Regions from separate parts of the Bacillus swezeyi genome, predicted to be linked through region 1. Evidence: predicted binding sites of a transcription regulator. Region 1 holds the regulator's gene; each other region holds the start of a gene.

Region 1 (10,851 bases):
AACGATTCTGTCCTCTGAAAGCATTACACTGGAAGAGCCGTACACAGTGGCTGGAGGTCACCAGTCAATCAAATGGCTTCTTGACTCCCGCTATGGAAATGGAGCATTTGCGGGGGCAATAACCTCTTCATTAACCGGCTATGGAGAATATTTTGAAAGTGAAAGCGGGCAGTTGATCGATACAGGCACAATCGTCGCCCTAAAAGGAGAAAAAATGGCCCCCGCACAAAGCGGAGATGATTTGCTTGGGGTTGTATCGGAAACAGCCGCTTTTGTTTCGGGGGCATCTAGCTTCACCTGGCAGAGCCGCTATTTGACAAACGAGTTTGGCGGATTGATTTATGAGGAAGTAACCGATATCGAAACAGGAGAGCTGATTCGCCTGCCGAAACAAAATCCAGACTATAACAAGGCTTTGGAAGACGGATACCTTTCACGTGATGCCAGAGATGAATGGCATGTAGTCGGGCTTTTGGGCAGGCATTATGTACGTATTGACGGCACAGTGCGTCAAGGAGATTATTTAGGAGCGCTTAACGGCATAGGGACAAAAGCAGCCGAAGGTTCTTGGAAGGTGATCAAAATAACCGCTCCTTACACTCCTGAAAAAGGATACGGAATCGCTCTCGCCTTAATCAAATAACGTGCGGCATAAAGATGGTCAGAAGAAAAAATATCCATTTTGAAGTGCTCATCCATAAAATGAAGATGTATGACAAAATCAAAGGAGTGATCGAATGAAAAAGCTGATGTACATGTTTTCCGCATTGCTTCTGACCGGAGCCATTTTTACTGTTAAAGCCGATGCCAAAAAAACCGCATCCCGTTCTTCCGATGAACAGCTCAACATGAAACAGCTAAAGGTCAAAGAATATTTTAATGGATATGACGGAACGTTTATTTTGCGAAACATCAAAAACGGTCAAACCTTTGTCTATAACAAAGAAAGGGCTTATAAAAGGCTGACGCCTGAATCCACTTTCAAAGTGGCAAATGCGCTGATCGGATTGCAGACGGGGGCAGTCAGAGACGAATATGATGTCAAGCGCTGGGACGGCATTGTAAGGGAGTTTGATTCTTGGAACCGTGATCATACCCTGGGATCGGGGATGCGCGAATCCGTCATTTGGTATTATCAGGCGATGGCCAGAGACATCGGCAGGGAGCACATGGAAGATTGGCTTCGAAAGATTTCTTACGGAAACCAGGATATAAGCGGCGGAATCGATCAGTTTTGGCTCGACAGCACGCTGAAAATTTCTCCGCTGGAACAGGCGGATTTTATGGAAAAGCTTTATGAAGAATCGCTTCCATTTAACAAGTCCGTGATGAAAACGGTAAAGCGGATGATGATTCAAGAAGAAACAGACAGCTACATACTTTACGGCAAAACAGGCACAAGGCTGTCCGATATGAAGCTGGGCTGGTTTACAGGGGTCATTAAAAACGGCGGCAGAACTTATGTATTCGCCACAAACATAAATGGCATAGGTTCAAATGCAAAAGCCATTACGCACAGCATATTAAAGAAATACCGATTAATAGACGAATAAAAATGTTGAGATGAAATGTCGATCTTTTACACAATCTAAACGTCTTTTACACAAAAAAACCGAAAAGCGTAAACAATCCTCCCTTAACCTGGTGATAAAACCAGGTTAAGGGAGTTTTTTTATGTTGAAGAGATGGACGATTCGATTACTGCTTATTGCGGCTGTGCTGCCAGGGCTTTCTGGAGGTGCTGCATCGTCAACGCAGCATGCAAAAGGAGCTGCAAGATATGATGATGTTTTGTATTTCCCGAAATCACGCTATCCTCAAACAGGGGCGCATATCAGCGATGCCATTAAAGCCGGTCATTCCGATGTCTGTACAATCGAAAGAGAAGGAGCGGATAAGCGGCGCCAGGAGTCTTTAAAAGGGATTCCGACGAAACCGGGATATGATCGTGATGAATGGCCGATGGCGATGTGTGAGGAAGGAGGAAAGGGGGCATCAGTGAGATATGTCGCTTCAACAGATAACCGGGGGGCAGGCTCCTGGGTCGGCAGCAGGCTGAGCGGATATGCCGATGGAACAAAAATTTTGTTTATTGTTCAGTGAAAGCAAAAAAAATGTATTGCTTTAATTTTTTTTCCCTTAGGAAACTTTTTTGTTGACAGTAACTGTAAAGTTAGAGATAATAAGTGTGTAAGCATATTATGAATTCCTCTTTTTCAGGTTCGCCACCCAAACAATGGGCATGGTCTCGAACCTGATTTTTTTGATCAATGCTATGTTAATCAACTATGTTGTTTTTTGATAAAAACAAACAAATATTCTATATTATGATAAAAGACATCTGTTTGGAGGGATTATAATGACGTTAAGAGAACTGATTGAAGAAATTAAAAAGTTAAATTCAGCAGAACAACACCGCTTAAAAGAATTCTTTATCAATTCTCTATCATCCTTTTCAAACAGTGGACCTGTTTTTCAAGAAGTAACAGAACGGAAAAATAAAAATGGCTATAATTGTGTACGTTGCTCTTCTAAGCAAGTTGTGCGTTTCGGTAAGTATAAAGTGAAAATGGGACTAAAAGAAGTTGAACGCCAACGATACCTTGTAAAAATTGCAAAAAGACATTTACTGATGTAATGTCTACTACGCTATACCGTACTCATAAGCCAGATAGATGGTTAGACTTCATTAAATGTATGTTAGAAGGTTATTCTCTTCGAAAATCAGCAGACCTTATTGGTAATGTTCATTATGTCACTCTATTTTATTGGAGACACAAAGTATTGTCTGCTATTAAACAAATGGACTTTGATACATTTTCAGGGATTGTAGAGATGGATAAAACATATTTCCTTTACTCTGAAAAAGGTAAAAGAAACATAGAAGGACGCAAACCTCGTAAGCGTGGAGGTTCATCTAAGTTTCGTGGTATTAGCCACGAACAAGTTTGTGTTTTAATCGCAAGAGACTGCCAAAAAGCCGCTTATTCCGGGGTGCTTGGAAAAGGCCGGATTGTCAAATCTCAATTAGATAAGGCTATTGGCTCTAAATTAACTTTTGACAACACGCTTTGCGCTGGAGGGTTTTTTCTGCCTATGCCAAAAGCAAAGGATTAGAACATTATCGGTTTAAATCGGATAGAACGGAGCGTGTCAAGGGTCTTTATCACATCCAAAATGTTAATAATTACCACAGTCGTTTAGAAGGTTGGATACAACGATTTAATGGTGTGGCAACAAAATACCTTGACCATTATTTGAGTTGGTTTCAATTCTTAGATATTGTTAGTCATCGAAATGATAATGCATCTACTACTAAATGCTTGTAGATTGTTGTTTAATTCCGATTAATAAAACTTATTATTCTTTGAGAACGTATGAATTATAAAATAACAAGCGAGAAAAGAGATGGTACCACTTTGGATAAAAAAAATATAATATTTCACCTTATAGGAGCGTTGGTTTGTTTTATGTTGTTTGTTTTAGGGATGATATTCTCAGACCAATTCCCTCTAATGATTTTAATAGGGATATTAGGGTTTTCTGGATTTTCTTACTTAATATTCAGGATATTTATGAATATAAAAACAGGAACAAATCACAATAGTTGAACATAATTAGTTAAATGTTGTAGTTATAGCAGGGTTTTTCATAAAAATCCTGCTATATATTTAAAATCAACATTATTAGTTAACATAGCTTTGATCAAAAAAAGCCGCCGGTTTCCCGGCGGTTCTGAGTAAGCCCCATGATTAATGAACGGTTCGGAAAACGCCGATCACCTTGCCGAGAATGATCACATTCTGCAGGATAATGGGCTCCATCGTCGGATTTTCCGGCTGGAGGCGGATATGGGTCTCTTCTTTGAAAAACCGCTTGACTGTCGCTTCGTCATCTTCGGTCATGGCCACGACGATATCTCCATTGATTGCGGTACTCTGCTGCTTTACAATTACATAATCTTTATCCAGTATCCCTGCATCAATCATGCTTTCCCCCATAATCTCGAGCATGAAAACATGTTCATCCGGCGGAGCCAGGCGGTCAGGGAGCGGAAAGTACTCCTCGATATTTTCGACGGCAGTAATCGGCATCCCGGCCGTTACCTTTCCAATGACGGGAACGTTGACAACCTGGTTTTTCGGAATGTGAATCTCTTCTTCGGTATCCAGGATTTCGATCGCTCTCGGCTTCGTCGGGTCTCTTCTGATCAGCCCCTTTGTCTCAAGTCTTGCCAAGTGGCCGTGTACGGTAGAACTTGATGCCAGGCCGACCGCTTCGCCGATTTCCCTGACGGAAGGCGGGTAGCCTTTGCGCTTCACTTCTTCTTTAATGAAACGCAATATATCAAGTTGTCTTTTTGATAGCTTCGTCATGATCTGCACCTCAAAACGTCGATTTTAGGTAGATTATAGCATGTTTTTCCTCGAAGTACAAACATAGGTTCGAAAAAAACAATTGACAGAAACATTTGTTCGTATGTATACTGAAAGCACAAAAAGCGAACAAATATTCTGTTTGGGGTGATAGATTTGAATAGGGAATCATTGATTTTCGTCAGTCTGTTTACTGCTGTGATCAGCTTCTGTGTTCTGTTTTTGTCTTTTGCCGGAAAGATGGAGGAAAGCAAGCAATATGTTAAAATAGAAGTTCAAGAAGGAGATACTTTATGGGAGATTGCCGACCACATCGAGGGCGGCAAGTCCGCTGACAAGCAAAAATTCATTGAGTGGGTTGCCGACAAAAACGATCTGCCGACATCTGTCATCAAACCCGGCGATGTTCTGATTCTGCCGGTAACAAAGCAGCATTCTGACCGATATCAGCTTGCAGAAGTAGAGTAAGAAGGATGAGGGGATTTCCATGAACGCGATTATATACACCAGGGTGAGCACGACGAAGGAGCAGCAGGAAACCTCCTTAAAACGGCAGGAAGAGGAGCTTGCATCACTTGCAGCCGAACACGGCATGACCGTTGTAAAAGTCATTTCCGAACAGGCGAGCGGATATGAAATGGACCGGGACGGTGTATTCGATTTGCTTGATGAAATAAAAAGATCAGAAGTGGATGCTGTATTGATCCAGGATGATACAAGGCTTGGAAGAGGAAACGCCAAAATAGCCCTCCTTCACTGCTTATATAAAGAAGGGGTTCGAATTTATACACTCGCACACAGGGGACAGCTGGAACTTTCCGAGGCCGACTCAATGGTTTTGGAAATCGTCGGCATCGTGGAAGAATACCAGCGGAAAATACATAATCTTAAGATTAAAAGAGGGATGAAGAAAGCGGTCGAAAACGGCTACCGCCCGGAAAGGAATCTAAAAAACCAACATGAAGGAAACGGGAGGGAGCGGATTGAAGCCCCGCTTTCAGAAATCATTCGGCTCAGGGAAAACAAGCTGACGTTTGCAGAGATTGCAGCCGTTTTAAGGGGCTTTGGCTACAGCATATCGAAAGCTACCGTACACCGCCGCTATCAGGAGTATAAGAGCAGCCAGCCGGATTCATTTGTTGTCAAACGAGAGCGAATTTAGTAGTATGAATGATAAACAAATCAAAGGAGCATATTATGATTTCCAAAGAAAAAATAGCCAGAATCAATGAGCTTGCGAAAAAATCAAAAACCGGCTCTTTGACGGAGGAAGAAAAAGCAGAACAGCAGAAGCTGCGCCAGGAATATTTGAATGGTGTCCGCGCATCTATGAAAAACACGCTGAAAAATGTGACAATCGTAGATCCGGAAGGCAATGATGTGACGCCGGAAAAGCTCAAAAAGGAAAAAAACCGCCGCCTTCATTAATTTTAGGGAATACGTCAATATCGTATTCCCTTTTTGTGTATAATATTGAAATAAAAGGAGCATAACGAGATCAACCACCATTTTTCAGACGCTTTCTGAGCTGAAATGGTTGTGAAAACTGATGGGTAGATTTATGATAAGAAAGTAGAGTACATACAGGAAGGGGATAAAAATGAAAACGATTGAATTAAAATCTGTCGCAACGATACGGACACTATCCATAGACGCCATTGAAAAGGCAAAATCCGGCCACCCAGGCATGCCGATGGGGGCTGCTCCGATGGCTTATTCGCTTTGGACAAAAATGATGAATGTAAACCCTGAAAACCCAAGCTGGTTTAACAGAGACCGATTTGTGTTATCTGCCGGACATGGTTCAATGCTGCTGTACAGCATGCTTCATTTAAGCGGGTATGATGTATCGATGGAAGATCTAAAGAATTTCCGCCAATGGGGCAGCAAAACACCAGGTCATCCTGAATTCGGACATACTCCTGGCGTTGATGCGACGACAGGCCCGCTCGGTCAAGGAATCGGAATGGCTGTCGGAATGGCGCTTGCAGAACGCCATCTTGCAGAAACTTACAATCGCAGCGAATATCGTGTCGTTGACCATTATACATACAGTATTTGCGGTGACGGGGATTTAATGGAAGGAATCTCATCGGAAGCGGCTTCACTTGCAGGCCACCTAAACCTCGGCCGTTTAATCGTGCTTTATGATTCCAATGATATTTCCCTTGACGGAGATTTAGACCGCTCTTTCTCTGAAAACGTGAAGCAGCGCTTTGAAGCAATGAACTGGGAAGTGCTCTATGTAGAAGACGGGAATAACATCACTGAAATTACAGCAGCGCTTGAAAAAGCGAAGCAGAATGAAAACCAGCCGACATTAATTGAAGTGAAAACAACGATCGGTTTCGGATCTCCAAACCGTGCGGGAACTTCAGGCGTTCACGGCGCTCCTCTCGGTGCAGAAGAGGCTGAGCTGACAAAAGAAGCGTATGAGTGGACATATGAAGAAGATTTCCATGTTCCTTCTGAAGTATACGATCACTTCAACGAAACGGTGAAAGAGGCTGGCAAGCGCAAGGAACAGGAATGGAATGAACTGTTCTCCGCATACAAAAAAGCTCACCCGGAGCTTGCAGAACAACTTGAATTGGGCATCAAAGGAGAGCTTCCTGCTGACTGGGAAAAGGAAATTCCTGTTTATGAGAAAGGAAGCAGCCTGGCTTCACGCGCATCTTCCGGAGAAGTGCTGAACGGAATCGCGAAACAAGTGCCGTTTTTCTTTGGCGGCTCTGCCGATCTGGCTGGTTCCAATAAGACGGCGATCAAAAACGGCGGCGATTTTTCAGCAAAAGACTATGCCGGCAGAAACATCTGGTTCGGCGTCCGCGAATTTGCCATGGGTGCAGCTTTAAACGGAATGGCTCTTCATGGCGGTCTCCGGGTGTTTGCCGGAACATTCTTCGTCTTTTCAGACTATTTGAGACCTGCGATTCGTCTTGCCGCTTTAATGGGGCTTCCGGTCACATATGTATTTACACATGACAGCATCGCAGTGGGAGAAGACGGTCCGACGCATGAACCGATTGAACAGCTTGCATCTCTCCGCGCCCTTCCAAATCTGTCTGTCATGAGACCTGCTGACGGAAACGAAACAGCTGCGGCATGGAAGCTTGCACTTCAATCAGACAACCAGCCGACTGCGCTTGTCCTTACTCGTCAAAACTTGCCGACGATCGACCAGTCTGCCGAAACGGCATATGAAGGTGTTGAAAAAGGAGCTTATGTCGTGTCTAAGAGTCAAAATGAAAAGCCAGCTGCCATTCTGCTTGCAAGCGGCTCAGAGGTCGGACTTGCGATTGACGCACAAAGCGAACTGCTGAAAGAAGGCATTGATGTATCAGTTGTCAGCGTGCCGTCTTGGGACCGCTTTGAGAAGCAGTCAGCTGAGTATAAAAACGCTGTCCTTCCTTCTGATGTGACGAAACGTCTTGCAATTGAAATGGGATCGCCGCTCGGATGGGACAGATATACAGGTACTGAAGGCGATATTCTCGCCATTGACCAATTCGGCGCATCCGCTCCTGGGGAAACGATTTTGAAGGAATACGGCTTCACTCCAGCGAATGTTGCAGACCGCGTGAAAAAGCTTTTAAATCAATAATGACATCGCATGGGAAAGAGAATGATCTCCGAATCATTCTCTTTTCTTTTGTTTCGACAAAATTAGTCGCTTCTTTTATCATCATCAGACAATTATTTCTAATCTCCTTTTGTATAATAGAAAGCATATATTCATCAGAATCGCAATACTAAGGGGGATTAGACAGTGATGGAACGCCATTATTATACGTATCTGATAGAAGAGGAATTTGCCAGTCACTATTTTGGAAGAGAATCTGTCATGTACAAGCTTTTTTATGATTACCATTGGACAAGCCCCGAAAATAAACAATCTCAATTAGCTGCCAGACAAATCGAATATATTACAAAGCCGATACCGGTTTCCCATATACATAAGAGGCTGAAAATGAACCTGAGCCGGGAAGATTATACACAGGTTGACTGTATTTACAGATTGCTCGTTCCAAAGGGGAGCGCTTCGTTCATTATGAAAGATCGCTATATTGAAATTTTAGCTAACGGCCAATTTGATGCAGAAACCGTTTTCTTTGAAGTGTTGCGGAAAGTGAGTCCGTGTTTTCTAGCAATGGACTTTAGCATGGAACGATACGGCTGGCTGAATCCTGTGAAAGAAAGAAATTTTGTATAAAAAAAAGAATTTGGACTGTAAATGTTGTATAATAGCATTTGGTTTAGTAAACTTTATACGAGACAACATGAAGGAGGAAATTACATGGATTTATGGGTTGTCATCCTAGTGGGCGTTTTAGCATTGCTCGCAGGTGTTGCACTCGGATTTTTTATTGCTCGTAAATATATGATGAACTATTTGAAAAAGAATCCGCCAATTAATGAACAAATGCTGCGCATGATGATGATGCAGATGGGTATGAAACCATCCCAAAAGAAAATCAATCAAATGATGAAAGCCATGGAAAATCAAACGAAATAATACGAATGCGATTATGACATAGAAGGAACATGGTTATAAAATAAAAAACCCATTTTTCTGGGTTTTTTATTTTGATCTATGATTATTGTGTGTTGCTGCCGAGAGATCGTTTTTGGTATTCCAAGAGAAGGATATCTAGCTGCTGGCTGTGCTGTATAGTAATATGGGAAGTCATGCCGTTTGTCATGACGATTTTCAGCAGCTCTTTTCTTTTTTCCTCAATTTCATGAAGCAGGTTTTCTTTCATCACAGGAATTGATCCTTTCTTCTGTAAAAATCATCTTTTTGTTGCCTACTAAATGCTATTATATCCATATATAGGTTTCTTTTCAATTCTGAAGGTGATAAGGGTAAATGGCCAAAATTGATTATATAGAGAAATTCGGGAAATGAACATGTTTTTTGGTGATATGTAAGGAAATTGAAATGTCATTGTCATAACCAATGATTTTATTTCATATCATTCCAAGAAATAGAAGGGAGAAAGAGAATGACAGATATTAATTATGTTCTGGCTTTCGGCGCCGGATTTTTATCTTTTATTTCGCCTTGCTGTCTTCCGCTGTATCCTGCTTTTTTATCCTATATTACAGGTGTCAGTATGAGTGAGATCAATTCGGACAGACTTCTTTTTCAAAAAAGAAGCCTGATCCATACGGTTTTTTTCCTGATCGGCTTTTCGATCATCTTTGTCGCCCTGGGCTACAGCACATCTCTTGTCGGTTCTTTTTTTAAGGATTACCATCATCTCATCAGACAGCTCGGAGCGATTTTCATTATCTTTTTCGGATTTGTCACATTGGGTGTCTTTAAACCTGAATTTTTAATGAAGGAAAGGCGGCTGCAATTAAAAAACAGACCGGGCGGTTTGCTGGGATCTGTCGGCATCGGGATGGCATTTGCAGCCGGCTGGACGCCCTGCACCGGACCGATTTTGGCGGCCGTTATTGCGCTGGCGGGAACCAATCCAATGTCGGCTGTGCCGTATATGCTGCTGTATGCGCTCGGTTTCAGCCTGCCGTTTCTGCTGCTGTCTTTCTTCATTTCAAAGATGAAATGGCTCCGGAAGCATCAGCTGCTGATGATGAAAATCGGCGGCATTGCCATGATTTTGGTCGGGATCCTCTTGTTCTTTGACTGGATGACGAAAATCATTATTGTTCTGTCAGGGCTGTTTGGCGATTTCAAAGGTTTTTAGAATCTTTTATCGGCTCTGCTTCATTTTTTGTTAAAATAGAACTTATTCACAGCTAAATTGAAATTGTGGTGTTGGAGGGGAGTATGACAAGGGTTTTAATTGTTGATGATGCAAAATTTATGAGAGATAAAATAAGAGAAATACTTGAAACGGAAAATGTTGATGTTGCAGGGGAAGCTGAAAATGGCGAAGAAGCTGTTTTCTTGTACCAAAAACTGAAACCGGACTTAGTGATCATGGATATTACAATGCCTGTGAAAAACGGGATTGAAGCGCTAAAGGAAATGATCCATATTGATCCTAAAGTAAAAGTGATCATGTGCACGGCCATGCGCCAAAAGCGGATCGTCGTTGAGGCGATCGAAGCCGGAGCCAAGGACTTTATCGTTAAGCCTTTTGAGGAAGCAAAGGTGATTGAAGCTATTCGGCTCGTACTCGGAAACGCATAAGCAGGCAAACTTTGCGATTGGTTTTTTTTCTCGTTTTGGCGTATAGTAACAAGTAGAGAATTTGAAGAATAAAGGGATGATACGTATGATGATTGTGGTTTCATCTATACTAGCCGTCGTGATGGCCGTCATTGTCATGGCTGTCAGAATCAAGTCATCTGAAAAACCGGCTACGGCCAAAAAAATAATATTGCCTCCGATCTTTATGAGCACAGGGGCTTTAATGTTTTTATTTCCAATGTTCCGTGTGACCGGAGCTGAATTTTTAGAAGCCATAACAGTAGGCATGATCTTTTCAATTTTCTTGATTAA
Region 2 (10,851 bases), 2.2 Mb from region 1:
CATTCTCTATATGGCTCGACTCCGCACGATCGAACAGGATTTTCGCGTCAAACCGGTCGTTTTGGCGGACATTGTTCATGAGGTCAATCAGGAGAACAAGCGCTTTTACATTCGCAGCCAGGTATATCCTAAATTCGAGGAACAACAGAATGGCATTATCGTGGAAACAGACGAAAAGTGGCTGTTTTTCATGCTTTCACAGCTTATAAACAATGCTGTGAAATATTCAGCGGGAAAAAGCAATACCATCATGATTTCCCTTTATGAAAAAGAGGGTGAAGCAGTTTTGGAAGTGCAGGATTTCGGTGCAGGCATCCCGGATATCGACCAAAAGCGCATTTTCGATCCGTTTTTTACAGGAGAGAACGGCCGCAGGTTCAGAGAATCAACGGGTATGGGCCTTTATTTGACAAAAGCGGCGGCTGATCATCTCGGCCATCGAATCGAACTCGATTCGGAGGAAGGGAAGGGCACGACAGTCAGATTGATTTTCACAGCGACGCAAAACCTTACATCGATGTAATGAAAGTGAAAGAAGAATCGATAGTTAATATTCCGGATATTTAGGTAAACTGATCACAGATCGAAAGTGAAATATGAAAGGAGATCTTGTGATGCTTCATGTCAAACAAGCAAGTAAAATCTATGAAGGTAAAATTGCATACCGCGCATTAACGGATATTAACTTAACAATTGATAAAGGTGAATTTGTCGGAATCATGGGTCCTTCCGGAAGCGGAAAAACGACCCTTTTAAATATGATTGCAACCATTGATGAACCGACTACTGGGGAAATTCTGATCAACGGAGAAAATCCGCATTTGCTTAAAAAAGAAAAATTGGCCAAGTTTCGAAGAAGAGAATTGGGATTTGTGTTTCAGGACTTTAATCTTTTGCCTACATTAACGGTTGAAGAAAACATCGTTCTGCCTTTGACGCTTGATGGAGAAAAGGTCAGGGAAATGAAGCGGAGAGCGCAGGATTTAGCCGAGAAACTCGGGATTACGCAAATCATGAAAAAACGCACATTCGAGATATCAGGGGGGCAGGCACAGCGAGCCGCTGTGGCTAGAGCAATGATTCATGCGCCTAAGCTTTTGCTTGCCGACGAACCGACGGGAAACCTCGATTCAAAGTCATCAAAAGACGTCATGGAAATGCTTGAATCGATCAACCGGAGCGAGAAGACGACGATGATGCTTGTCACGCACGATCCTCAGGCTGCAAGCTACTGCAATCGGGTCGTCTTTATTAAAGATGGAAAGCTGTATTCGGAAATAAACCGCGGCGATAATCGCCAGGCCTTTTTCCAAAAGATTCTCGACACACTTTCATTGTTGGGAGGGAATGCAAATGACCTTTCGTCAGTTCGCGTTTAATAACGTCATTCGCAATAAAAGGCTTTATGCCGCTTATTTTCTCAGCAGTTTGTTTACAGTGATGGTGTTTTTTACATTTGCGATTTTTGCTTTCCATCCGGCTTTGGGCGGTGATTCCTTTAGTTCCGGTTATGGGCAGAAAGCCAACGGGGGCCTTTATGTGGCCGGGGGCATTATCTTTGTCTTTTCTTTCTTCTTTGTATTGTACTCGATGAGTTCGTTCCTTCAATCAAGAAAAAAAGAATTCGGCGTATTAATGATCCAGGGAATGTCCATGCGCCAAATCCGCATGATGGTGTTTCTTGAAAATATGGTGATCGGGTTTTTCGCGACGATCGGAGGCATTGTGCTTGGATTGGTATTTGCGAAATTGATTTTGCTTGCCGCCGAAAATGTCCTGATTATTGGAAATAAGCTCGATTTTTATTTTCCGCTGATGGCGATGGCCGTGACATTTGTTTCTTTTACTGCTCTGTTCTTATTTATATCTTTCCTCGTTTCGTTTGTGCTTCGCAGTGAGAAGCTGATCAATTTGTTAAAAGGGAATAAGAAATCAAAAGGAGAGCCGAAGGCGTCCATCCTGCTGACGCTGCTTGCGGCTGTATTGCTTGCATCAGGCTATTATGCTGCATTGTCTGCAAAGGGAAACGGCGTTTTTATAGCGATGCTGCCGGTGACAATTGTCGTCATTCTCGGAACATATTTGCTGTTTACGCAACTAAGTGTTTATGTCATTCGCCGGCTCAAAAAACGGAAAAACCTGTTTTGGCGAAAAACGAATATGATATTATTTTCCGACCTTTCTTACCGAATGAAAGACAATGCCCGTACGTTTTTTATGGTGGCGATCATATCTACCGTAGCGTTCAGCGCGATCGGGACTTTATACGGTTTTCAAACGCTTTTGACCGGCGGGACAAAAAATATGAATCCCCATACATTCACTTATAGCTCTGGGGAAGATAACAAAAACACCGAAAAAGATGTAGCTTTCATTAATGAAACATTGAAAGAAAAAAACATTAAAACTGAAAAAGCCGAAACGGTACTCAAGTATTTCGACATCAACGGCGAGAATGAGCTGATTGCCAAACAATCGGATTATAACCGGTTCGCCGCTTTGATCGGTGCGGAGAAAATCAAGCTTGCTGAAGGAAAAGCCGCAGCAGTCGATTTTGACGGACGAACGGACCGCGAAGGAAAAGAGCTGCTCAAGCAGCCGATCACCCTTGCATCAGGCAAGAAAATTCATGCTGATCAAGTCATCCAATCAAAAGCATTGCCTGAAACAGGCTTTTATTATGTTGTGACAGACAGCGACTATGAACAGCTGAAAAAACCAAAAATCGAAACATGGTTCTATGCATGGCAGGCTCAAGACAAAAATGATAAGCATGTAATTGAAGCCGGAGAAAAGCTGACAGAAAAACTCGAGCCTTTTCAGTTCTTTGCTGTAGATTATGAAGTTTATAACCTCAATAGGGGATACGGCCCCATTTTATTCATAGGATTATTTATCGGAGTCGTCTTTTTCGTATCAGCAGGAAGCTTTCTGTATTTTCGCCTATATGCTGATTTGGAAGATGATAAGCAGAAATTCCAATCAATTGCCAAGATGGGCTTGACAGACCGTGAACTGAAAAAAGTACTGAGCAGACAAATCGGGCTTCTTTTCTTTGCACCGATCCTTGTCGCCCTCGTTCATGGAGCGGTGGCGCTGACGGCATTGTCACATGCGTTTCAGTATGACCTTTTTAAGGAATCTGCAATGGTGCTCGGCATATTCTTTTCGATCCAGTTGTTCTACTTTTTCATTGTTCGTTTCTACTATACAAAACAGATTAAAGCGGCGATTTAGCCGAAAGATTAGACAGCCGTCTAATCTTTTTTTATAGTGTTGATTCAAACAGGCCGCAAGTGGAAAATGCATAAACATACCTAAGTACTTTGCCTCTTCCTCTATTTGGATGATTATGTTAATTTGAAATTATTTCAAATTCGAAAGAGGAGTGGTAGTTGTGCAAGTGAAAGAAATTTTCGTGATTCGCTGTATCTCCTGCTTGAGCGTTGTTTTACTTCATGCGATATCCATGGTCCTTGTCATACGGGGGGAATTGCTTGGTGATGCGGTTCGCGTGATTGAGTCTTTCCGGACCCTCCTGATGTTCAGCACCCCGGCGTTTATTTTTATTTCCGAATTTTTGCTGGCACACGCATACTCCGGCGGTGTTCCGGAAGGCTTTTTGAAAAAGAGATTGAAAACGATATTCATACCTTTTCTATTTATTGCTGTTCTGGATGCCTTTTTAACGGCAGGCCTGATGATGCAGCAGTTTCATGCAGCCGCTATTTTAAACAAGCTGTTGGCCAACATTTTTTTGGGGAATTTCATCGGCTATTTTATCCTCGTGATCTTTCAGTTTTATCTCTTGCATATGTGCTTCCATTCTTTTTTGCAAAAAGCATCGCCAAAATGGGTGCTTTCCATATCTTTTCTGGTCACAGCCGCTTATTTAAGCTATTTTACGTTTGTGAATCCGCCCGTCGTACATGAGCAGGCGCCGTTTCCATTTTCGTGGGTGCCGTTTCCCGGCTGGCTTTTCTATTTTTGTTTGGCATATTATTGCGGGAAAGACTATAAGCGCTTTTTGGCGCTATTGGATAAGCACCGCTATAAGGTTTATGCAGCCGCTATCGTGTCGGCCGTCTCTATTGTTGCGATATCCTACTTCAGCCAAAGTCTAGCGATTTCTTCCAAACGGCCGGATATCTTGTTTTACTCGACAAGCATCATTTTCTTATGCTTCCATCTGTTTTCCAAGCTGAAGTCCGTTCCAAAACTGATCATGTTTATCAGCAACTATTCTTTCTCTATTTATTTGCTGCATGCTTTCTTTCTGATTATCGGAATGGTCATATTAAGCGATATCGACAGCATCAGTACAGTGCCGGCCGTTGTGCTGCTTTTCTTCGTTTGTACGGGCGGTGCGATTGTCGTTTCTTGGGCCGCCAATAAGCTTAAATACGGCTATATGTTTGTCGGGAAAATTTATCAGCCGAAGCAGAAGAGACCAGAGCCAAAAGCCCACCACCATGCAGGCTAAAATAGACGAAAGCGAAACATCAGCTCGGCGGAAATCCCGGCCTGATGTTTCGCTTTTTTGTTTAAATTGTTCTCATTTTGACACATGTCAGTTCTATTAAAAGGTGACTTGTTACCTATAATCATAGTATGATAACGATTCTCATTTTCAGATGTGGAGGCATCGACGATGGTTTTAGCAGATTTAAGACAAAAAGAGAAAGCAAAAATCATAGATTTTTCAGAAGTGAATGAATTGGTACAGCGGAGGCTCATTCATCTCGGCATGAAAGAGGACGCGGAAATTTGTGTGAAGCGAAAGCTGCCGTTTGGCGGTCCGTGCATGTTTGAAACAGGCGGGCAGTGCGTCAGTATACGGCTGCATGATGCGAAACAAATAAGGATTGAAAAGCTATGACCCGCCAGGAAATTGCACTTTTCGGAAATCCGAATACGGGAAAAACCTCATTATTTAATGCGTTAACAGGCTCCTATGAATATGTGGGAAACTGGAGCGGTGTAACCGTAGAGAAAAAAGTGGGCATGCTCCGCCATAAACAAGGAATGATGATCGACCTGCCGGGGGTTTATACATTGAGTCCTCTATCGCGTGATGAAGGGGTTGTCACCGATTTTTTATTAAAAGAATCGTTTACAGAAGTGTTAAATATCGTAGATGCTTCACAGTTAAAGCGGAATCTTCATTTAACGGTGCAGCTGCTTGAATTCGGACATCCGCTGACGATCGGATTAAATATGACAGATGTGGCCAAGCAGCGCGGCATTTTCATTGACCACGAGGCCATGTCGGAAGCACTGGGCGTTTCCGTCATCCCCATTGTAGCCCGCAGCGGCAAAGGGTGTGATGAACTCAGCCGTCATCTGTTATCACAGAAAGAGAAACGGCAAAAGCCGTTGAGGATGGACTATGGCAGCATATTGGAGCAGGCGATAAGCGAGCTGGCCTCCATCATACCGGATCGTCCCGGCGTACAAAAGCGCTGGATGGCCCTTCAATATTTAGAAGGCAACTCAAAAATGAAGGAACAGCTGGAATCAACGGTTGAGCAAGCAAGATTACAAGAGATTTGCCAGACGGCTGAAGAACGCCTCATCCGAGAAAACATAGCGAAATCTCTGCATCAGCATATTTACAATGTCAGGGAACAGTACATCGATGATGTGGCATCGTCTTCTGTTCAATTTCCACAAGATCGCAAGCAGACGTTAACTGAGCGTGTTGATGCCGTTGTGACGCATAAAGTACTGGGAATTCCGATATTTCTGGCATTTATGTATCTCATGTTTATGCTGACATTTGACTGGCTCGGCGTTCCGTTGTCTGATGCGCTTGACGGATTTATCGGCGGCCCCTTGACGGAGTGGACGGCTTCAGGATTGACCGCGATGGGAGCCAGCCCGTTTATCGAAGCGTTGATTCTCGATGGCATCATTGCCGGTGTGGGCGGTGTTTTAGTATTTGTGCCGCAGATTTTTATTTTATTTTTCTTTATATCACTGCTTGAAGATTCCGGCTATATGGCGCGGGTCGCGATGGTGATGGATCGTCTGATGGAGGCGATCGGTTTAAATGGTAAAGCATTTATTCCGTTAATCATCGGTTTTGGATGCAATGTCCCCGGCGTCATGGCAGCCAGAACCGTTGAACAGCCAAAGGAAAGGCTGCTGACGATTATGCTGACACCTTTTATGTCTTGCTCGGCAAGACTGCCGGTCTACGCTTTGTTTGCAGGGGCCTTTTTTGCGGCGCATCAGGCTTTAGTCGTTCTTTCCTTATATGTTCTTGGAATCGCGGCGGCATTGGCGCTGGCCAAATTTTTATCATCGTCAAAGCTGAAAGAAGAAACATCATTCTTTGTCATCGAGCTGCCGCCGTACCGTTTGCCTCAAGCCCGCACATTATGGCGCTCGACATGGGAAAAAGGAAAAGGATTCGTCCGCAAAGCCGGGACCTATATTTTTGGCGGGTCTGTCCTCATTTGGCTCTTATCCTATACGGGACCGGGCGGAACGGGTGTTGAGATGGATGACAGCTTTTTGGCGATGATTGGCGGTGTGCTTGCTCCATTGCTGATGCCGCTGGGGTTTGGTACATGGCAGGCAGCCGCGTCGCTGTTAACGGGCTTTCTTGCAAAAGAAGTCGTCGTCGCCTCAATGAGCATTATCTATTTTGTGCCTGAAGCCCAGCTGCAAGGCATGATGGCACAACAATTTACACCGCTGGCCGCTTATGGATTCATGGCTTTTGTTCTTTTATATGTTCCTTGCTTGGCGACAGTAGCCGTGATTAAAAAAGAAACGAACTCGAAAAAATGGATGTTCTTGTCCATTGCTTACGGCTTGGTGATTGCTTATGCCATCGCGTTCCTGATTTATCAGGGCGGCAGACTGCTTGGATTTTCATAAGGAAGGATGTGGCAGCATGCTTTTTAATATTACGATCGGGGCGCTTATCTTCGGATATGCGGCATGGACGCTTTTTAAGCTTGTTAAAAGAAGCCGGAAAGGTAAATGCGCCGCCTGTGAATTGAATCGTTCCTGTCCATCCGCTTGTGATGATGGGAAAATGAAAAACAGCTGAAGTGATCAGCTGTTTTCATTTTGATATTAACACTTCACTCATCAAAGCGTGGGTATTTTCTTCGGTATCTTTAAAAAATGCCATCCACGTTTCCGTTTGCTCCATTTTGGCCACAATATGCGGCTTACCGAGGAAGGAGACGCCTTTACCCGTCAATTTTTCATATGATCCTGCCAAATCTTCAACTTGAAAATAGATGATAGAACTGGAGTGGGCAAATTCGTCTTTTTCCGGAAGGCTTAGCAGAAGGCGAAGTCCAATGCATTCAAAGAAAGCCATGCCGTCTGTCCGAAATAAAAGGGACAGGCTCAATACATCTTGATAAAATCTCGCCGCCCGGTCCAAATCTTGAACAGGCACCCCGATTTGTCCAACCTTTTGGATTCTCATCGACCATCTCTCCCTTGCTTGTCTTTAACTTCATCATATCCATTTTTCTTTAGCATTTCTTATCCAATATCACTTTTTTCCGAAGGCTGTTTTCGTAAACTTTGTTGTTTTTGATTATAGTTATATTTCGCTTTATAAGAACAATTGTTCTATAATAGGGATAGTTAAATATGGAGGTTTAATTTATGAGACCTAGTCTAACTAAAGATATAAGTGTAGAAAGTTTTAAAGATTACTACTGGTTAAAGGAAGAATTACAATCCTTTTGTAGAGAAAATGGAATAAGTGCTTCTGGTTCTAAAATAGAGATTTCCAATAGGGTTGAAACATTTCTTCGGACAGGGGAGATAAAAAAACCTACCAGAAAATCTAAAGCGAATAAGAAGATGCAACCTCAAGTAGATTTAAGTCTTGATACAGTTATTACAAAAAACCATCGTTGTAGCCAAAATGTAAGAGCATTTTTTAAGTCAGTTATCCCAAAATTTCATTTTTCCACCTATATCCAAAACTATTTTAAAAACAATGTCGGAAAAACATATCGTGATGTAGTGGATGCTTGGTATGAGGAAGAAGAACGAAAGAAAGACCCTTCGTACAAGAAAAACATTGCACCTCAATTTGAATATAATCAATTCATACGTGACTTTTTTGCTGACCCGAAAAATCAAGGAAAAAGTCGTGAAGAAGCGATTGAAGCCTGGAATGAAATCAAGAAACTTCCTGGAAGCAATAAATATACGTCTAATATTAGTTAAGCACTTCTCAACATTTCTACTGTGGTGTGATTTGACTTTCGACAGGCAGAAACAAGCATTTGTTTGACTCGTTCATCAAATGCTATTTGTTTGCCTAATTCAAGCCAACGAAAAGTTGTCCAAGTATTTAGTTGGAAAGCGTTCCATCCATCCTTTAGCGGCTATACGGTTACTTGGATATGTTTTTTCATAGAAGTGGAAAGAAGGTTGACTGTTGTATGGGTCTGAAAGAAGCTGATCGGCGGATTCAATCAAAGAATGCTTCACCTCACCTGCAAAACCGTCTTTAAAAAAGATACAGAAAGACTCGACTTTGGTTTGTTCTTCGATCGAAATCGTATAATGCCCTTTATTAAGAAGCAGAAATCGATCTTCTTCAACTGCAAAAAAACCGTTATGTGTCCGATAAAACGCCTTTCCGTTTGAAAATGTTTTAATCGAAAGCTGTCCGTCGCCTTCCCACCAATATTGTTTGCTTTGTGCCTTCCATTTTCATTTCTCCTGAAAAAGTAATCTTGTTTCACGTGGAACGGAGGCAGAGGGAATTTTTATTGAAGCGGAGTCAAGCTGATATCTCATGCTGGTTATAATGATATCATTTGTTTTCACCTGTATTTATTGTTCATATATTTCTATTCGGAATAAATGGAAAACAGTGGAAATGAACAGGCTCAAAATACTGTAAGAAAAGAGGGGAAATGATGAAAGAAGAGAGAACGGCTCAGCTGGAGCAAAAAATGGGATTTGTGGTTCTTCTTTCACTCCTATGCATATGAAATACCGAGTACCATTCTGATGATTTCTATTGATGATCGGAAGCGGCTATTATTCTTTTAGAATGGCGAGTAAAGGATATTAAGGAATATGGTGCTTCGCTTAAAGACGGTGCTGCCAGCCTTTATCGTTTGGAGGGCATTATCTTTTCTGTTTCAAGACATTTCATATCCTTTTCATTTAAAGGAGTTATTGTTTCAAATATTGATGTTTATCCTATTCTTCATTCCTTTCTTCTTCACCTTCAATTTTGCTGTGAAACGATCAAACATGCAGGCAAGAAAACATTAAAAAAGGCCGGAAATCAAGATTCCAGCCTCTATTTTTTCTGAATCTCCTTCTCACGTTTCACCAGCATCTCCGTAATCAAATCAACTTGCTTGCTGACAGAGATCGGGTCGTACGGATAGAACGTGTCAAAATCATTGATGAAGACACGGTTGTTTTTGACGGCGTCAAGGTTTTTCCAAATGGAAGACTCTTTCAGCTTGTCGAGTGTTTTGCTGTCACCGTTCGGGTTATAATCTGTGACGAACATATAATCGGCAGTATACTCGGGCAAGACTTCCAGAGAAATTTCTTTCATTTCGCCTGTTCTGATGATGTCTTTTTCAATCTTTTCAGGCGCTTTTAAGCCGAGTGCGTTATAAACGGCTTGTCCGCCGCGGCCGCCGTTGTCATTGAACACCCAAAGCTTTCCTTTATCTGTGTTTTCATAAATGCCGAATGTGGCATTTTTGTCGACCGCTTTGGCGATTTTTTTCTGGGCGGCTTTTGATTTTTCTTCAAAGTCAGCAAGGAATTGATCGGCTTCTTCTTTGGCGCCTGCAATATCGCCGAACATCTTCACCGTTTCCTGAATGTTTTTCGCCGTGTTATAAGGAACAACAACGGTTGGCGCGATTTTAGACAGCTTGTCGTAATTGTCATCTTTCATGACGACGATTAAATCAGGCTTCAGTTTCATGACCTTTTCGACGTTGATCGGGTCGCCTAAATCGGTTATATCTTTCATCTGATCCTTCAAAAACGGATTGGTGAAAGACCATGAGCCTGAGCCGACTACGTTTGCACCGACCGAAAACAATTCACCCGCATAGAAGTCAGTGACGATACGCTTTGGATGTGCGGGAATTTCGACATCTCCGCGCGTCGATTTATAGGTTCTTGTCGCATCTTCGCCGGCTTTTTCATTGCTTCCATTATCACTTGATTGCGTCGCACTGCCGCATGCACTGACCACTAAACATAACAGCATAACCCATCCTATAATAAATAAGTTCTTTTTCACTTGACCCTCCTGATTATAGAAAGCATACTAACTTTTCAATTGATAATGATTCGCATTATCAATGTAAATATAGCAGAAAAAGTCCTCATTCGTCTATCACTTTTTTTCTTTGTATGATTATTGTTGTATTGGATAATTTGTTACTATAAACACAAAAGGGTGGATAAGAGATGGCAGAAGCACATCCGGTTTAAGGACTTTGGACAGCCCGTGCTCATTATGCATGCGCCGGAGTCCTATGGTGAAATCATGGCTTCATTTCAAGGCGGCGTACATCATCGTCCCGAGATGGCACATATGATTTTGTACAAGTTTTTGGTGCAACAAATGAAAAGCTGCAGGCATCAGCCAGAGAAGCGGAACATCATCTGGTCGAGGATGGACTGTTTTGGCTTTGCTGCCCGAAAAAATCGTCTAAAGTATACAAGGAATCAGACTGCAGCCGTGACACGGCGGCCGGACTGCTGGCAGATCAAGGCTATAAACCTGTCCGGCAAATCGCAATAGATGACAACTGGTCTGCTTTAAGGTGTCGAAAGGCGGAAAACATCAAGACTATGAAACGAAAATTTGCG
Region 3 (10,851 bases), 550 kb from region 1:
CCGATCTGTGCAAGCGCTACGGGCTGTCAACTGACAAAATCGTTCGTCATTACGATGTGACAAACAAAAACTGTCCGGCACCGTGGGTGAGAGATTCAAGCCAGCTGGCGGCATTCCGGAAAAAAGTCGATAACCTGCTTGGAAATAAAACGGTATCGAAAGAAACGGCATCCACGAGCCAGCCGAGCAAATCGACTGGGACTATTCTGAAAAAAGGTTCGACAGGATCGAAAGTAAAAGCGCTGCAAAAACGTTTAATAAAAGCAGGCTTCAAACTTCCTAAATTCGGAGCAGACGGCCATTATGGGGATGAAACTAAACAGGCTATCCTTTCTCTTCAAAAGAAAGCTGGAATTGCGACAGATGGCATTTACGGACCAGCAACAGAAAAAGCATTGCAAGCCATTGAGGCGAAAAAGAAAAAGTCATCTTCAAGCGGTAAAAAATCTTACAAGCTGCCGGACGGCATCTATAAAGTAAAAAAACCTATGATGAAAGGAACAGCCGTCCGGCAGATTCAGGAGGCGCTGGCTGCTCTTTATTTCTACCCGAACAAAAAGGCCAAGAATCACGGGATTGATGGCTATTACGGCCCAGACACAGCGGATGCGGTCAAACGGTTCCAGCTGATGCACGGGCTGTCTGCTGATGGCATTTACGGACCGAAGACGAAAGCGAAACTTGAAGCATTATTGAATTGAAGAAATAAAAAACCCCTCTCTTATTAACGAGGGGGGTTAACTATTTTTGGAGCCGATTAAAGCCCTTCCAGCCAAATCGATTAAAACATAGACAACAAAGAAAATAACGAGCCAACTTATGAAATCAGCCCACATATTGTTTAGGTTCAGCAATCCAACTTTATCTAATCCGGTTTGAATGAACATTGAAATCAATGTCGCAATAAACACATAAATAAACCATTCTTTCACTGTAGATCACTCCTAGATGTTATCCTATAAATTTACAAATATACTTTGTAGTTCCGTTGTAATTTCCCCATCTTTTACAGAACTCATATGAACCCATATCTAAAAGTTTTTTACCTAACCAAGCTAACCCAGCACCGGCTAGAATTTTAAGAGCCCACGCAATAATAGGTAAAACTGTTAGATTGTTTTTCATTTCTTTAATTGCGCTTATTTGTTGATCATGAGTCTCCTTGGCTTGTTCTGGTGACAAAGATTCTAAATAGTTTTTCATTTGGACAGCATCAGCCAATGTAATTCCTGATGCAGTAGCCTTTTCAACATCAAAACTGTACTTATTTGTATCTTTGTCAAAGGTAGATGCTTCATAAAAAGCTAATGCCAACTGTTCAGCTGCTTTTTTATCTTGATAATCACTATTTACCTGTGCAGCTTGAGCTTGCGGAGTGCCAAAAATTGATGCAAAGCCTAAAATTAAACTCAACCCCAAAACAATCATGAACCAGCCCTTAAAACTCCCCACTACACTGTTCATTATATTATTCTCCTTCCACTTATATGTGAATCAATAAGAGCATACCACCACATAACATAATTTTCCACAGTTATAATAAAAATGGTAATAAGGGACCGGGGATTTTGAACACCAGAGATTCTTTAGTTGTGTTCATATGAACTCGAAAGTGACATATTGACTAAAAACCCTCTTTTTTTAAAAGGGGGCATTTTTTTATACAAAACCTCTATACAATTGTTTATAGGTATTGTATAATAAGAGTGTAAGGAGGTGAGGAAATGCTAGACAACATGATAAAAGTCCTTCAAATTATCTTCTATGTTGCTTCCATCGCCTGGATTGCACAGCAATCATCGGATGCAAAGAAGAATAATAAGAAGGACTAGCAAGTGGGGAAGCGAAGCGGTGGCTCGCTCGCTTCCTAATATAATTATAACCAGTCTAGCATATAATATGAAGAGAAGACAAACATACATTTTTTCCATGATTTTATTAAGCGTGGCTGCTATTGGGCTGCGGGAATTATGGACAAGCACTTTCACAACGGTCATCATGGTTATTGTGTTGGCCGTGACCATCTTCACGATCATTAAGGATGTAAGGAGCAGATAAGATCATGGAATATCATTTAAAAAGCCGTCAGGAGGTCGAGGACTTCATCAGGCGTGAAGTCCTGACCACCAAAGAGGCGGCTGAACTGCTTGAGGTGAATCGTTCACGAATGAGTCAGCTGATTAGTGGCGGAAAGCTTATTCCTGTAAAAAAAATGAGCGGGACTAGTCTGTTTCTCCGTTCTGATGTTGAGGAAAAGAAAAAAGAACTTGAAGCCGGCCGGGAAAAATACCGGCCGTATGATGAGTAAAGCCCTTCTAGCTGAACGAAGGGCTTACTTCATTTCTACACCAACAACATCCTCAAATTTAATGAAATTGGTGTCTCCTTTTGAATCCATTACATGGAAAAGCTTGCGCTGCTGGTTTATGTAATGGATTTTTCCTTCTATATAAATGATCTCCCCTGTTTCTGCTCCATTTAAAAAGGGCAGCGGTTTAAATACGGCGAATTGCACCGTTTTATTAAATTCCATGGCTTCGCTTATGATCATTTCCATATCTTCTATTTGAGCCAGGTCAAGCACCGGCTTTTTTACTCTGTTGTGATTGCTTTCTAATTCGCGGAGCAGGCTGACATGCTCCGGCAGCATCATAGCTGTCCATTTGATTGTGCCTCGATCTTTAAGGTTGTCGTCTCTCATGGTGTTCATCTCCTAGAGATGATTATATAGGAACGTTTGTTCTATTTTCAAGTGGTATGTTATGTATAAAAAAATAACACGAAGATAACGAAAGTTCCGTTCAAGGGCGAATAACGGCAACTTAAAACAATAAAAAAATAACATGAACACGAGAAAAAAGCAGGGAACGAAAGGGGATGAAAAACCGCGAAAACCACTTGAAACATGGCTCGCATGATTGCGGACAAACTCCTTGAACAAGAAAAAATCGCTGACGAAATGGTGCTGGTCAGCACCAGGACAAACGGAGAAAAAACGGAAACTTTAAGAAAACGTTATCCAAACGTTTCCTTTCAATCGCCTGAGGAACTTGCAAAACAATGCGTGCTCATCTTCATCTGTGTTCCGCCTATGGCGGTAAAAGAAACGCTCGCGAAAATTAATCCCTTTCTTCAGGAAAATGCGCACGTTGTTTCGATCGCCGCGGGAATGACGCTTGACCGGCTTCACGCATGGACAAACCGGCAAATAACGAGATACATCCCGACATTGACATCTGAAACGGACATCGGCATTTCACTTGTCGTACATAGCGAACGGGTTGCGGAAGACAGCAAGAAGCGGCTTGAAGGATACCTCTCCGCTTTCAGCAAAGTGAAAAACATCTGTGAGAGTGATATTGATGCCGCGAGCAATTTAACAAGTTCGTCCCCGGGTTTTATCGCCGCGATATTTGAAGAATTCGCTCAATCCGCAGTCAGAAACAGCAGCCTGACGAAAGAAGAAGCGTTTGAATTCTTGATTCATTCTTTACTTGGCACGGGAAAACTTTTATTGGAAAAGCAAATGACTTTTGAAGAAACGCTGCAAAGGGTGGCGACAAAAGGAGGCATCACTGCCGAAGGAGCGGAGGTCATTCAAAATGCCATGCCCGGGGTTTTTGATGAGCTGTTTGCACGTACGGGGAAGAAGTACGCAGAAATAAAAGAAGCTGTCCGGCCTTAGACATGAGGCTGCCTGGCCGGGCAGCCTTTTTTGTGCGCTCGACAAATTTCTTTACATTTCCATCCTTATCTTTATTTTCTAAATTTCCCAAGAGTTATTGCAATCCTATTAAAATTCTAATATAATTTGTTAGAATATTCTTAAAATAATAAAAAATTTGAGATGTTTTTTCATAAGGGGGGGTTCTATGAAACTGTATATGTCAGTTGATATGGAGGGGATTTCCGGGCTTCCTGATGATACGTTTGTCGATTCGAGCAAGCTCAATTATGAGCGGGGCCGGGTGATCATGACGGATGAGGCCAATTATGTGATTGAAGAAGCATTTAAAAGCGGCTGTTCGGAAGTGCTTGTCAATGACAGCCATTCAAAAATGAACAATCTTTTAATAGAGCGTCTCCACCCGGAAGCACAGCTGATTTCAGGGGATGTCAAGCCGTTTTCGATGGTTCAGGGGCTTGATGATACATATGGGGGAGCGGTTTTTCTCGGTTATCATGCGAGAGCGTCGATGAGAGGTGTGATGTCGCATAGCATGATTTTCGGTGTCAGACATTTTTACATAAACGGTCAAGCCGTCGGAGAGCTGGGTTTTAACGCTTATGTTGCCGGGTATTACGGCGTTCCGGTCATCATGGTTGCCGGCGACTGTCAGGCGGCGGCAGAAGCGGAGGAGCTGATTCCGCACGTCACGACGGCAGCCGTCAAAGAAACGATTTCCCGATCGGCGGTCAAATGTCTGACACCGGAAAAAGCGGGGCGGCTTTTAAAGGAACGGACGGCTTATGCGATTCAAAACAGGGACAAGGTCAGACCGCTCACACCGCCGGACAGACCTGTGCTGAGCATCGAATTTGCCAACTACGGCCAGGCGGAGTGGGCGAATCTCATGCCGGGCACTGAAATCAAACCGGGAACGACGATTGTCCGCTATCAAGCAAAAGACATATTGGAAGCCTACCAAGCGATGCTTGTCATGACAGAACTTGCGATGCGGACGACATTTTCCTAGGAAGGTGTGATGAAAAATGGCGGGTTACATCATGAAGCGGTTTTTCTCGATGCTTGTGACCATTTTAGTGATTACGACATTGACCTTTGTGATGATGAAAGTGATTCCGGGCTCTCCTTTTAATGAGGAGCGAAACACCAATGAAGCGGTTCAGCGAAACCTTGAGGCTTATTATCATTTAGATGAGCCTCTCTTTGTGCAATATTTGATTTATTTGAAATCGATCATTGCTTTCGATTTCGGCCCGTCGATTAAACAGCCTTCACAAAGCGTGAACGATATGTTGTCAAGAGGTTTTCCCGTCTCATTTGAATTGGGGATGACAGCGCTTGTGCTCGCGGTTTTTTCGGGAATAGCCCTCGGCATTTTCGCAGCTCTCCGCCAAAATGGCATCATCGATTATTTGGCGATGACAATAGCGGTGCTCGGCATTTCGGTTCCGAACTTCATTATGGCCACTCTGCTCATTCAGCAGTTTGCCGTCAACTGGAACATCTTCCCGCCTTCGACATGGACGAGCCCGATGCATATGGTGCTCCCGACAGCCGCTTTGGCGATGGGACCGATGGCGATTATCGCGCGGCTGACCCGCTCCAGCATGATTGAAGTGCTGAGCCAGGATTATATCCGGACGGCGCGGGCAAAGGGGCTTTCTCCATTTAAAATCGTCATGAAGCATGCGCTGAAAAACGCGATGATGCCCATTATCACGATTCTCGGGACACTTACCGCTTCCATTTTAACGGGAAGCTTCGTCATTGAAAAAATCTTCGCCATTCCCGGAATGGGAAAATATTTTGTTGAAAGCATCAATTCCCGCGATTATCCCGTCATCATGGGGACCACCGTCTTTTACAGCATCATCCTCATCGTTATGCTATTTTTAGTCGATATGGCCTACGGAATCCTAGATCCGCGCATTAAACTGCATAAGAAAGGGTGAGATATATGAGCCTCCCAGTTCGTACGGAAAATGACACACCGCCGGGCGGGCATATCCCGAATGAATGGTTTTCGCCTAAGAAGCAGGAAAGGGGTGAAAGCGAATCTGTTGTAAGGCCAAGCCTTTCATACTGGCAGAATGCCTGGCGGATTTTACGAAAGAACAGGCTGGCGATGGCCGGTTTAAGCATTTTGATCTTCCTCTTCGCCATGGCGGTACTCGGTCCGATTTTTTCTCCCCACAGCGTCACACAGCAGACGCTCTCCCAGCAAAACCTGCCGCCGTCCCCGCAGCATTGGTTCGGAACGGACGAGCTTGGCCGCGATGTTTTTACAAGAACGTGGTATGGGGCAAGGATTTCTCTTTTTGTCGGCGTGATGGCAGCTTTGATCGATTTTGCAATCGGTGTTCTCTATGGCGGCATTGCCGGCTATAAAGGCGGCAAAACCGATCATGTCATGATGCGGATCATCGAAGTCTTGCACGGACTTCCATACTTATTGGTCGTTATCCTTCTCATGGTGCTGATGGGTCCCGGACTGGGAACGATTATCGTTGCGCTGACGGTCACCGGGTGGGTCGGCATGGCGCGCATCGTCAGGGGGCAGGTTTTAAAAGTAAAGCATGACGAACATGTTCTCGCTTCCCAAACCTTCGGTGCCAATACAGGGCGGATGATCAGACGCAATCTGCTTCCGAACATGATGGGAGCGATCATCGTCCAGATGACGCTGACAGTGCCGTCAGCCATATTTGCCGAAGCCTTTTTGAGCTTCCTTGGCTTGGGGATTCAAGCCCCCTTTGCCAGCTGGGGCGTGATGGCGAACGACGGTTTGCCCGTTATTTTGTCAGGGCACTGGTGGCGGCTGTTTTTTCCAGCTTTCTTTATTTCATTAACGATGTTCGCCTTTAACGTTCTTGGAGACGGTCTGCAGGATGCGTTAGATCCAAAGCTGAGGAGGTCATGATGTTTGCGAAAAAAAGTACTGGAAGTCGAGAATCTGCATGTTTCATTTGCGACATACGGAGGGACCGTTAAAGCCGTCCGCGGCGTCAGTTTTGATTTATATGAAGGGGAAACATTTGCGATTGTCGGCGAGTCAGGCTGCGGAAAAAGCGTGACTTCACAAACTATCATGAAGCTGCTTCCGAAGTTTTCCGCAACCATTACAGACGGTTCGATCCGCTTTAAAGGAAAGGATTTGCGCCATTTGACTGAAAAGGAGATGAGGTCGATCCGCGGCGCCGAGATCTCGATGATTTTTCAAGATCCGATGACTGCGCTGAATCCGACCTTAACCGTCGGCGATCAGCTGAGAGAAGCGCTGCTGGAGCATCGGACGATCTCCAAGGATGCGGCGGAAAAAGCCGTGCTTTCCATGCTTGAGCTCGTCGGCATCCCGAATCCGAGAGAGCGTTTGAGGCAGTATCCGCATCAATTCAGCGGCGGGATGAGACAGCGGATCGTTATTGCGATGGCGCTGATCTGCGAACCGGAGGTCCTGATTGCCGACGAACCGACAACAGCGCTTGATGTCACCATTCAAGCGCAGATCCTTGAGCTGTTTAAGGATATTCAGCGAAAAACCGGAGTCTCGATTATTTTAATTACCCATGATTTAGGGGTCGTCGCACAGACGGCCGACAGAATCGCGGTGATGTACGCCGGAAAAATCGCGGAGGCGGGACCGCGGAAAGACATTTTTTATCATCCTCAGCATCCGTACACAAAGGGGCTGCTGAAATCCGTTCCAAGGCTTGATCTTGAAGAAGCGGAGCTTGTCCCGATTGACGGGACGCCGCCGGATTTGTTTTCACCTCCCGCAGGCTGTCCGTTTACAGCCCGCTGTTCATTTGTAATGGAGGTGTGTGAAAGGCTGTACCCTGTGAAAACGGAAGTCTCAGCGGGGCATGATGTGTGCTGTTGGCTTCAGGATGATCGGGCAAAGCGGACTGTATTATCGATATAAGTGTTGGATCATATGAAATGGGGGGATTTGATGAAAAGGTTGTGGCGTACTTTGGTCATCGCGGTGCTTTTCGTGATGCTGTTCGGATGCACGGCAAATGAACAGGCTGGACAGGAAGCGGAAAAGAAGGGGAAAGAAGCAGAAAAAGAACAAATACTGAGGCTGAATAATGAAAATGAACCGACTTCATTCGATCCGCCAATCGGCTTTAATAATGTGTCATGGCAGGCGCTCAACAACTTGATGGAGGGATTGACAAGGCTTGGCGCAGACCATGAGCCTCTGGCGGCGTCAGCGGAAAAATGGGACATTTCTGAAGATGGGAAAACATATACTTTTACAATTCGCGAGCAAGCGAAATGGTCCAATGAAGACCCGTTGACAGCGGGTGATTTTGAATATGCGTGGAAGCGGCTGCTTGATCCGAAAACAGGTTCGTCCGCCGCGTTTTTAGGCTATGTTATCGAGGGCGGTGAAGCGTTTAACAGCGGAAAAGGCACAAAAGATGATGTGAAAGTTGAAGCATTGGATGACAAAACACTTAAAGTCACATTGACAAGCCCGCAAAAAGCGTTTTTAAACATTGTGGCCAATCCGGCGTTCTTTCCTGTCAATCAAAAAGTCGCCGAAGAAAATCCAAAATGGCATGAGGAAGCCGAGACTTTTGTCGGGAACGGACCGTTTAAGCTGACAGAGTGGAAGCATGATGAAAGCCTGACAATGGAAAAAAGCGATACGTATTGGGATCAGGATACTGTAAAGCTTGATCAAGTCACATGGGCGATGGTCGATGACAGAAATACCGACTATCAAATGTTCCAGTCGAATGAGCTTGATACATCCTATGTACCGGCAGAAATGAGCGAGAAGCTGATGGGCTCTGATCAGGTGAAAGTCTTCGAGCAGGCAGGGATTTATTTTTACAGGTTCAATGTCAATATGGAGCCGTTCCAAAATGAAAAGATCAGAACAGCGTTCGCGATGGCCGTTGACCAGGAGGAAATCGTTGATTATGTCACGAAAAACGGGGAAAAAGCGGCGCATGGCTTTGTTTCTCCCGGGATGAAGGGGCCGAACGGCAAGGACTTTCGCGAGGAAGGCGGCGATTTGGTTAAATACGATGCAGATGAAGCGAAAAAACTGTTGGAAAAAGGCATGAAGGAAGAAAATTATCAAAAGCTTCCTGCGGTTACATTGACATACAGCACAAAGCCTGAGCATAAAAAAATGGCAGAAGCGATTCAGCAAAAGCTGAAAAGTACGCTTGACGTCAATGTGAAACTCGCAAATATGGAGTGGAACACATTTCTTGAACAGCAAAAGGCGCTGAAATTTCAATTTTCCCAAAGTTCTTTTCTGCCGGATTACGCAGACCCAATCAACTTTCTGGAAAGCTTTCAAACCGATAATTCGATGAACAGAACCGGGTGGAGCAGCAAAGAGTATGATCGGCTGATCAATGCGGCAAAAAATGAAGCTGATGAAGAAAAACGGCATGAGCTGATGCATCAGGCTGAAAAGCTGTTATTTGCCGGAATGCCGATCATTCCGATCCACTTCTATAATCAAGTCCATTTGGAAAAGGAGAATGTAAAAGGCATTATCCGCCACCCGGTCGGCTATATCGAGCTGAAATGGGCCGAGAAGCAATAATCTGCAAGAAACCTTGTCCGCCTGTGGTCTTCTGTGCACCTTTTAGCACAAGAGCCGGGCGGATTTTTCACAAAAGGGGGTAATCTGTGTTGAAAATTGCGCCTCAAGGATTAAAAAGAGGAGATGCGGTCGGAGTGATCGCACCCGCCAGTCCGCCTGATCCCGGGAAGCTTGATGCAGCCGTCCGGTTTTTAAAAGATCTGGGGCTCCATGTCAAAATGGGCCGTGCCGCTGCAAAAAAACACGGCTATTTGGCCGGAAAGGATGAAGACCGTCTGCGCGATTTGCATGATATGTTTGAAGATCCTTCTATTAAAGCGGTGATCTGCGCGTGCGGAGGATATGGCACGGCAAGAATCGCCCAGCAAATCGATTATCGGATGCTGAAAAACAACCCGAAAATATTCTGGGGCTACTCAGATATTACGTTTTTACATACAGCCATCCGGCAGAACGCCGGTCTCATCACCTTTCACGGACCAATGCTCAGCTCTGATATCGGACGGGATGATGTCCACCCGCTGACAAAATACTCTTTTCAGCAGCTGTTTCAACAGATGACGCTCACCCTTACAGATGAGATCACGCCTTTAGAGACGGTTGTGGAAGGAAAAGCGAAAGGGGAGCTGACCGGCGGAAATCTCGCCCTCCTGGTGACAACGCTCGGTACGCCGTTTGAAATTGATGCAAGAGGGAAGCTGTTATTGATTGAAGATGTCGATGAGGAGCCTTACCGAATTGACCGGATGCTTAATCATCTGAAAATGGCCGGGAAATTTTCTGAGGCGGCCGGGATTCTGGTTTGTGATTTCCACAATTGCACACCGAAAAAACGCGAAGAATCACTGACACTGCAAGACATTTTCCAAGACTACATCGTTTCTGAGGGAAAGCCGTCGCTGTCGGGCTTTAAAATCGGCCATTCATCACCGAACATCGCTGTGCCGCTCGGAGCGGAAGCCGTATTGGATGCCGATCAAAAACAGCTGACGATCGAACCGGGTATTTCTTGAAACATAAAAGGAGGTCGGCATGAAAATTACCGATATCAACACATACCGTATCGCTGTTCCATTGAAAAAACCTTTTAAAACCGCGCTTAGAACTGTACATACACTAGAGGCCGTCATTGTCAAAATGTCGGCTGAGAACGCGGCGGCGGGCTGGGGGGAAGCGCCCCCGACCGCCGTCATCACCGGTGAAACCCTTGACAGTATCGAAGGTGCGATCAAAGAGGTGCTCGCCCCGGCGCTGATCGGCCGCAGTTTATTAAGGGCGGAAGCGATTTTTCATGACATCGAAAAGCTGATGATCGGCAATACAAGCGCAAAGGCAGCCGTAGAAATGGCCGTTTACGATTGTTTAGCGCAGATGTGCGGGCTGCCCTTGTATCAATTTTTAGGAGGTTACAGGCGGGAAATTGAGACGGACTTTACCGTCAGCGTCAATCCACCTGAAGAAATGGCGGAAGATGCCGCCCGCTATATCAAAGAAGGGTTTCGTATTTTAAAAATAAAGGTTGGAAAAGACGACATTCATACAGATATCGTCCGCATCCGCGAAGTCCGCAAGCAAGCGGGGAACAACA

Evidence for each region. The regulator LexA, encoded in region 1, represses DNA repair genes until DNA is damaged. The targets are predictions, from matches to a motif close to CGAACATATGTTCG.
Region 2: a site for LexA is predicted at 7,591-7,604, ahead of RBH91_RS22060 (DUF6434 domain-containing protein). Genes of this name have one in related genera too.
Region 3: a site for LexA is predicted at 2,731-2,744, ahead of RBH91_RS07900 (YolD-like family protein). Genes of this name have one in related genera too.

What each region holds. Positions count from the first base shown of each region.
Region 1 is NZ_CP133085.1:2,143,394-2,154,244, forward strand. It holds gene RBH91_RS10770 (peptidase G2 autoproteolytic cleavage domain-containing protein) at 1-643, shown strand, start outside; gene blaOXA (class D beta-lactamase) at 738-1,553, shown strand; gene RBH91_RS10780 (NucA/NucB deoxyribonuclease domain-containing protein) at 1,675-2,103, shown strand; partial or broken gene RBH91_RS10785 (IS1595 family transposase) at 2,360-3,388, shown strand; gene lexA (transcriptional repressor LexA) at 3,753-4,376, opposite strand; gene yneA (cell division suppressor protein YneA) at 4,533-4,844, shown strand; gene RBH91_RS10800 (YneB family resolvase-like protein) at 4,864-5,538, shown strand; gene RBH91_RS10805 (DUF896 domain-containing protein) at 5,574-5,804, shown strand; gene tkt (transketolase) at 5,977-7,980, shown strand; gene sirA (sporulation inhibitor of replication protein SirA) at 8,149-8,589, shown strand; gene RBH91_RS10820 (YneF family protein) at 8,674-8,892, shown strand; gene RBH91_RS10825 (aspartyl-phosphate phosphatase Spo0E family protein) at 8,975-9,139, opposite strand; gene RBH91_RS10830 (cytochrome c biogenesis protein CcdA) at 9,383-10,090, shown strand; gene RBH91_RS10835 (response regulator) at 10,174-10,539, shown strand; gene RBH91_RS10840 (CcdC family protein) at 10,616-10,851, shown strand, end outside.
Region 2 is NZ_CP133085.1:4,424,360-4,435,210, reverse strand. It holds gene RBH91_RS22100 (sensor histidine kinase) at 1-523, shown strand, start outside; gene RBH91_RS22095 (ABC transporter ATP-binding protein) at 615-1,379, shown strand; gene RBH91_RS22090 (FtsX-like permease family protein) at 1,354-3,237, shown strand; gene RBH91_RS22085 (acyltransferase family protein) at 3,398-4,483, shown strand; gene RBH91_RS22080 (FeoA family protein) at 4,652-4,879, shown strand; gene feoB (ferrous iron transport protein B) at 4,876-6,888, shown strand; gene RBH91_RS22070 (FeoB-associated Cys-rich membrane protein) at 6,905-7,063, shown strand; gene RBH91_RS22065 (VOC family protein) at 7,079-7,453, opposite strand; gene RBH91_RS22060 (DUF6434 domain-containing protein) at 7,639-8,211, shown strand; partial or broken gene RBH91_RS22055 (IS1595 family transposase) at 8,208-8,382, opposite strand; partial or broken gene RBH91_RS22755 (AraC family transcriptional regulator) at 8,380-8,694, opposite strand; gene RBH91_RS22050 (iron-hydroxamate ABC transporter substrate-binding protein) at 9,305-10,276, opposite strand; partial or broken gene RBH91_RS22750 (DUF3052 domain-containing protein) at 10,496-10,851, shown strand, end outside.
Region 3 is NZ_CP133085.1:1,596,136-1,606,986, forward strand. It holds gene RBH91_RS07880 (peptidoglycan recognition protein family protein) at 1-701, shown strand, start outside; gene RBH91_RS07885 (hypothetical protein) at 738-932, opposite strand; gene RBH91_RS07890 (hypothetical protein) at 952-1,464, opposite strand; gene RBH91_RS07895 (helix-turn-helix domain-containing protein) at 2,063-2,308, shown strand; gene RBH91_RS07900 (YolD-like family protein) at 2,333-2,701, opposite strand; gene proG (pyrroline-5-carboxylate reductase ProG) at 2,906-3,685, shown strand; gene RBH91_RS07910 (M55 family metallopeptidase) at 3,873-4,697, shown strand; gene RBH91_RS07915 (ABC transporter permease) at 4,714-5,640, shown strand; gene RBH91_RS07920 (ABC transporter permease) at 5,646-6,608, shown strand; gene RBH91_RS07925 (ABC transporter ATP-binding protein) at 6,612-7,610, shown strand; gene RBH91_RS07930 (peptide ABC transporter substrate-binding protein) at 7,641-9,263, shown strand; gene RBH91_RS07935 (S66 peptidase family protein) at 9,353-10,276, shown strand; gene RBH91_RS07940 (mandelate racemase/muconate lactonizing enzyme family protein) at 10,296-10,851, shown strand, end outside.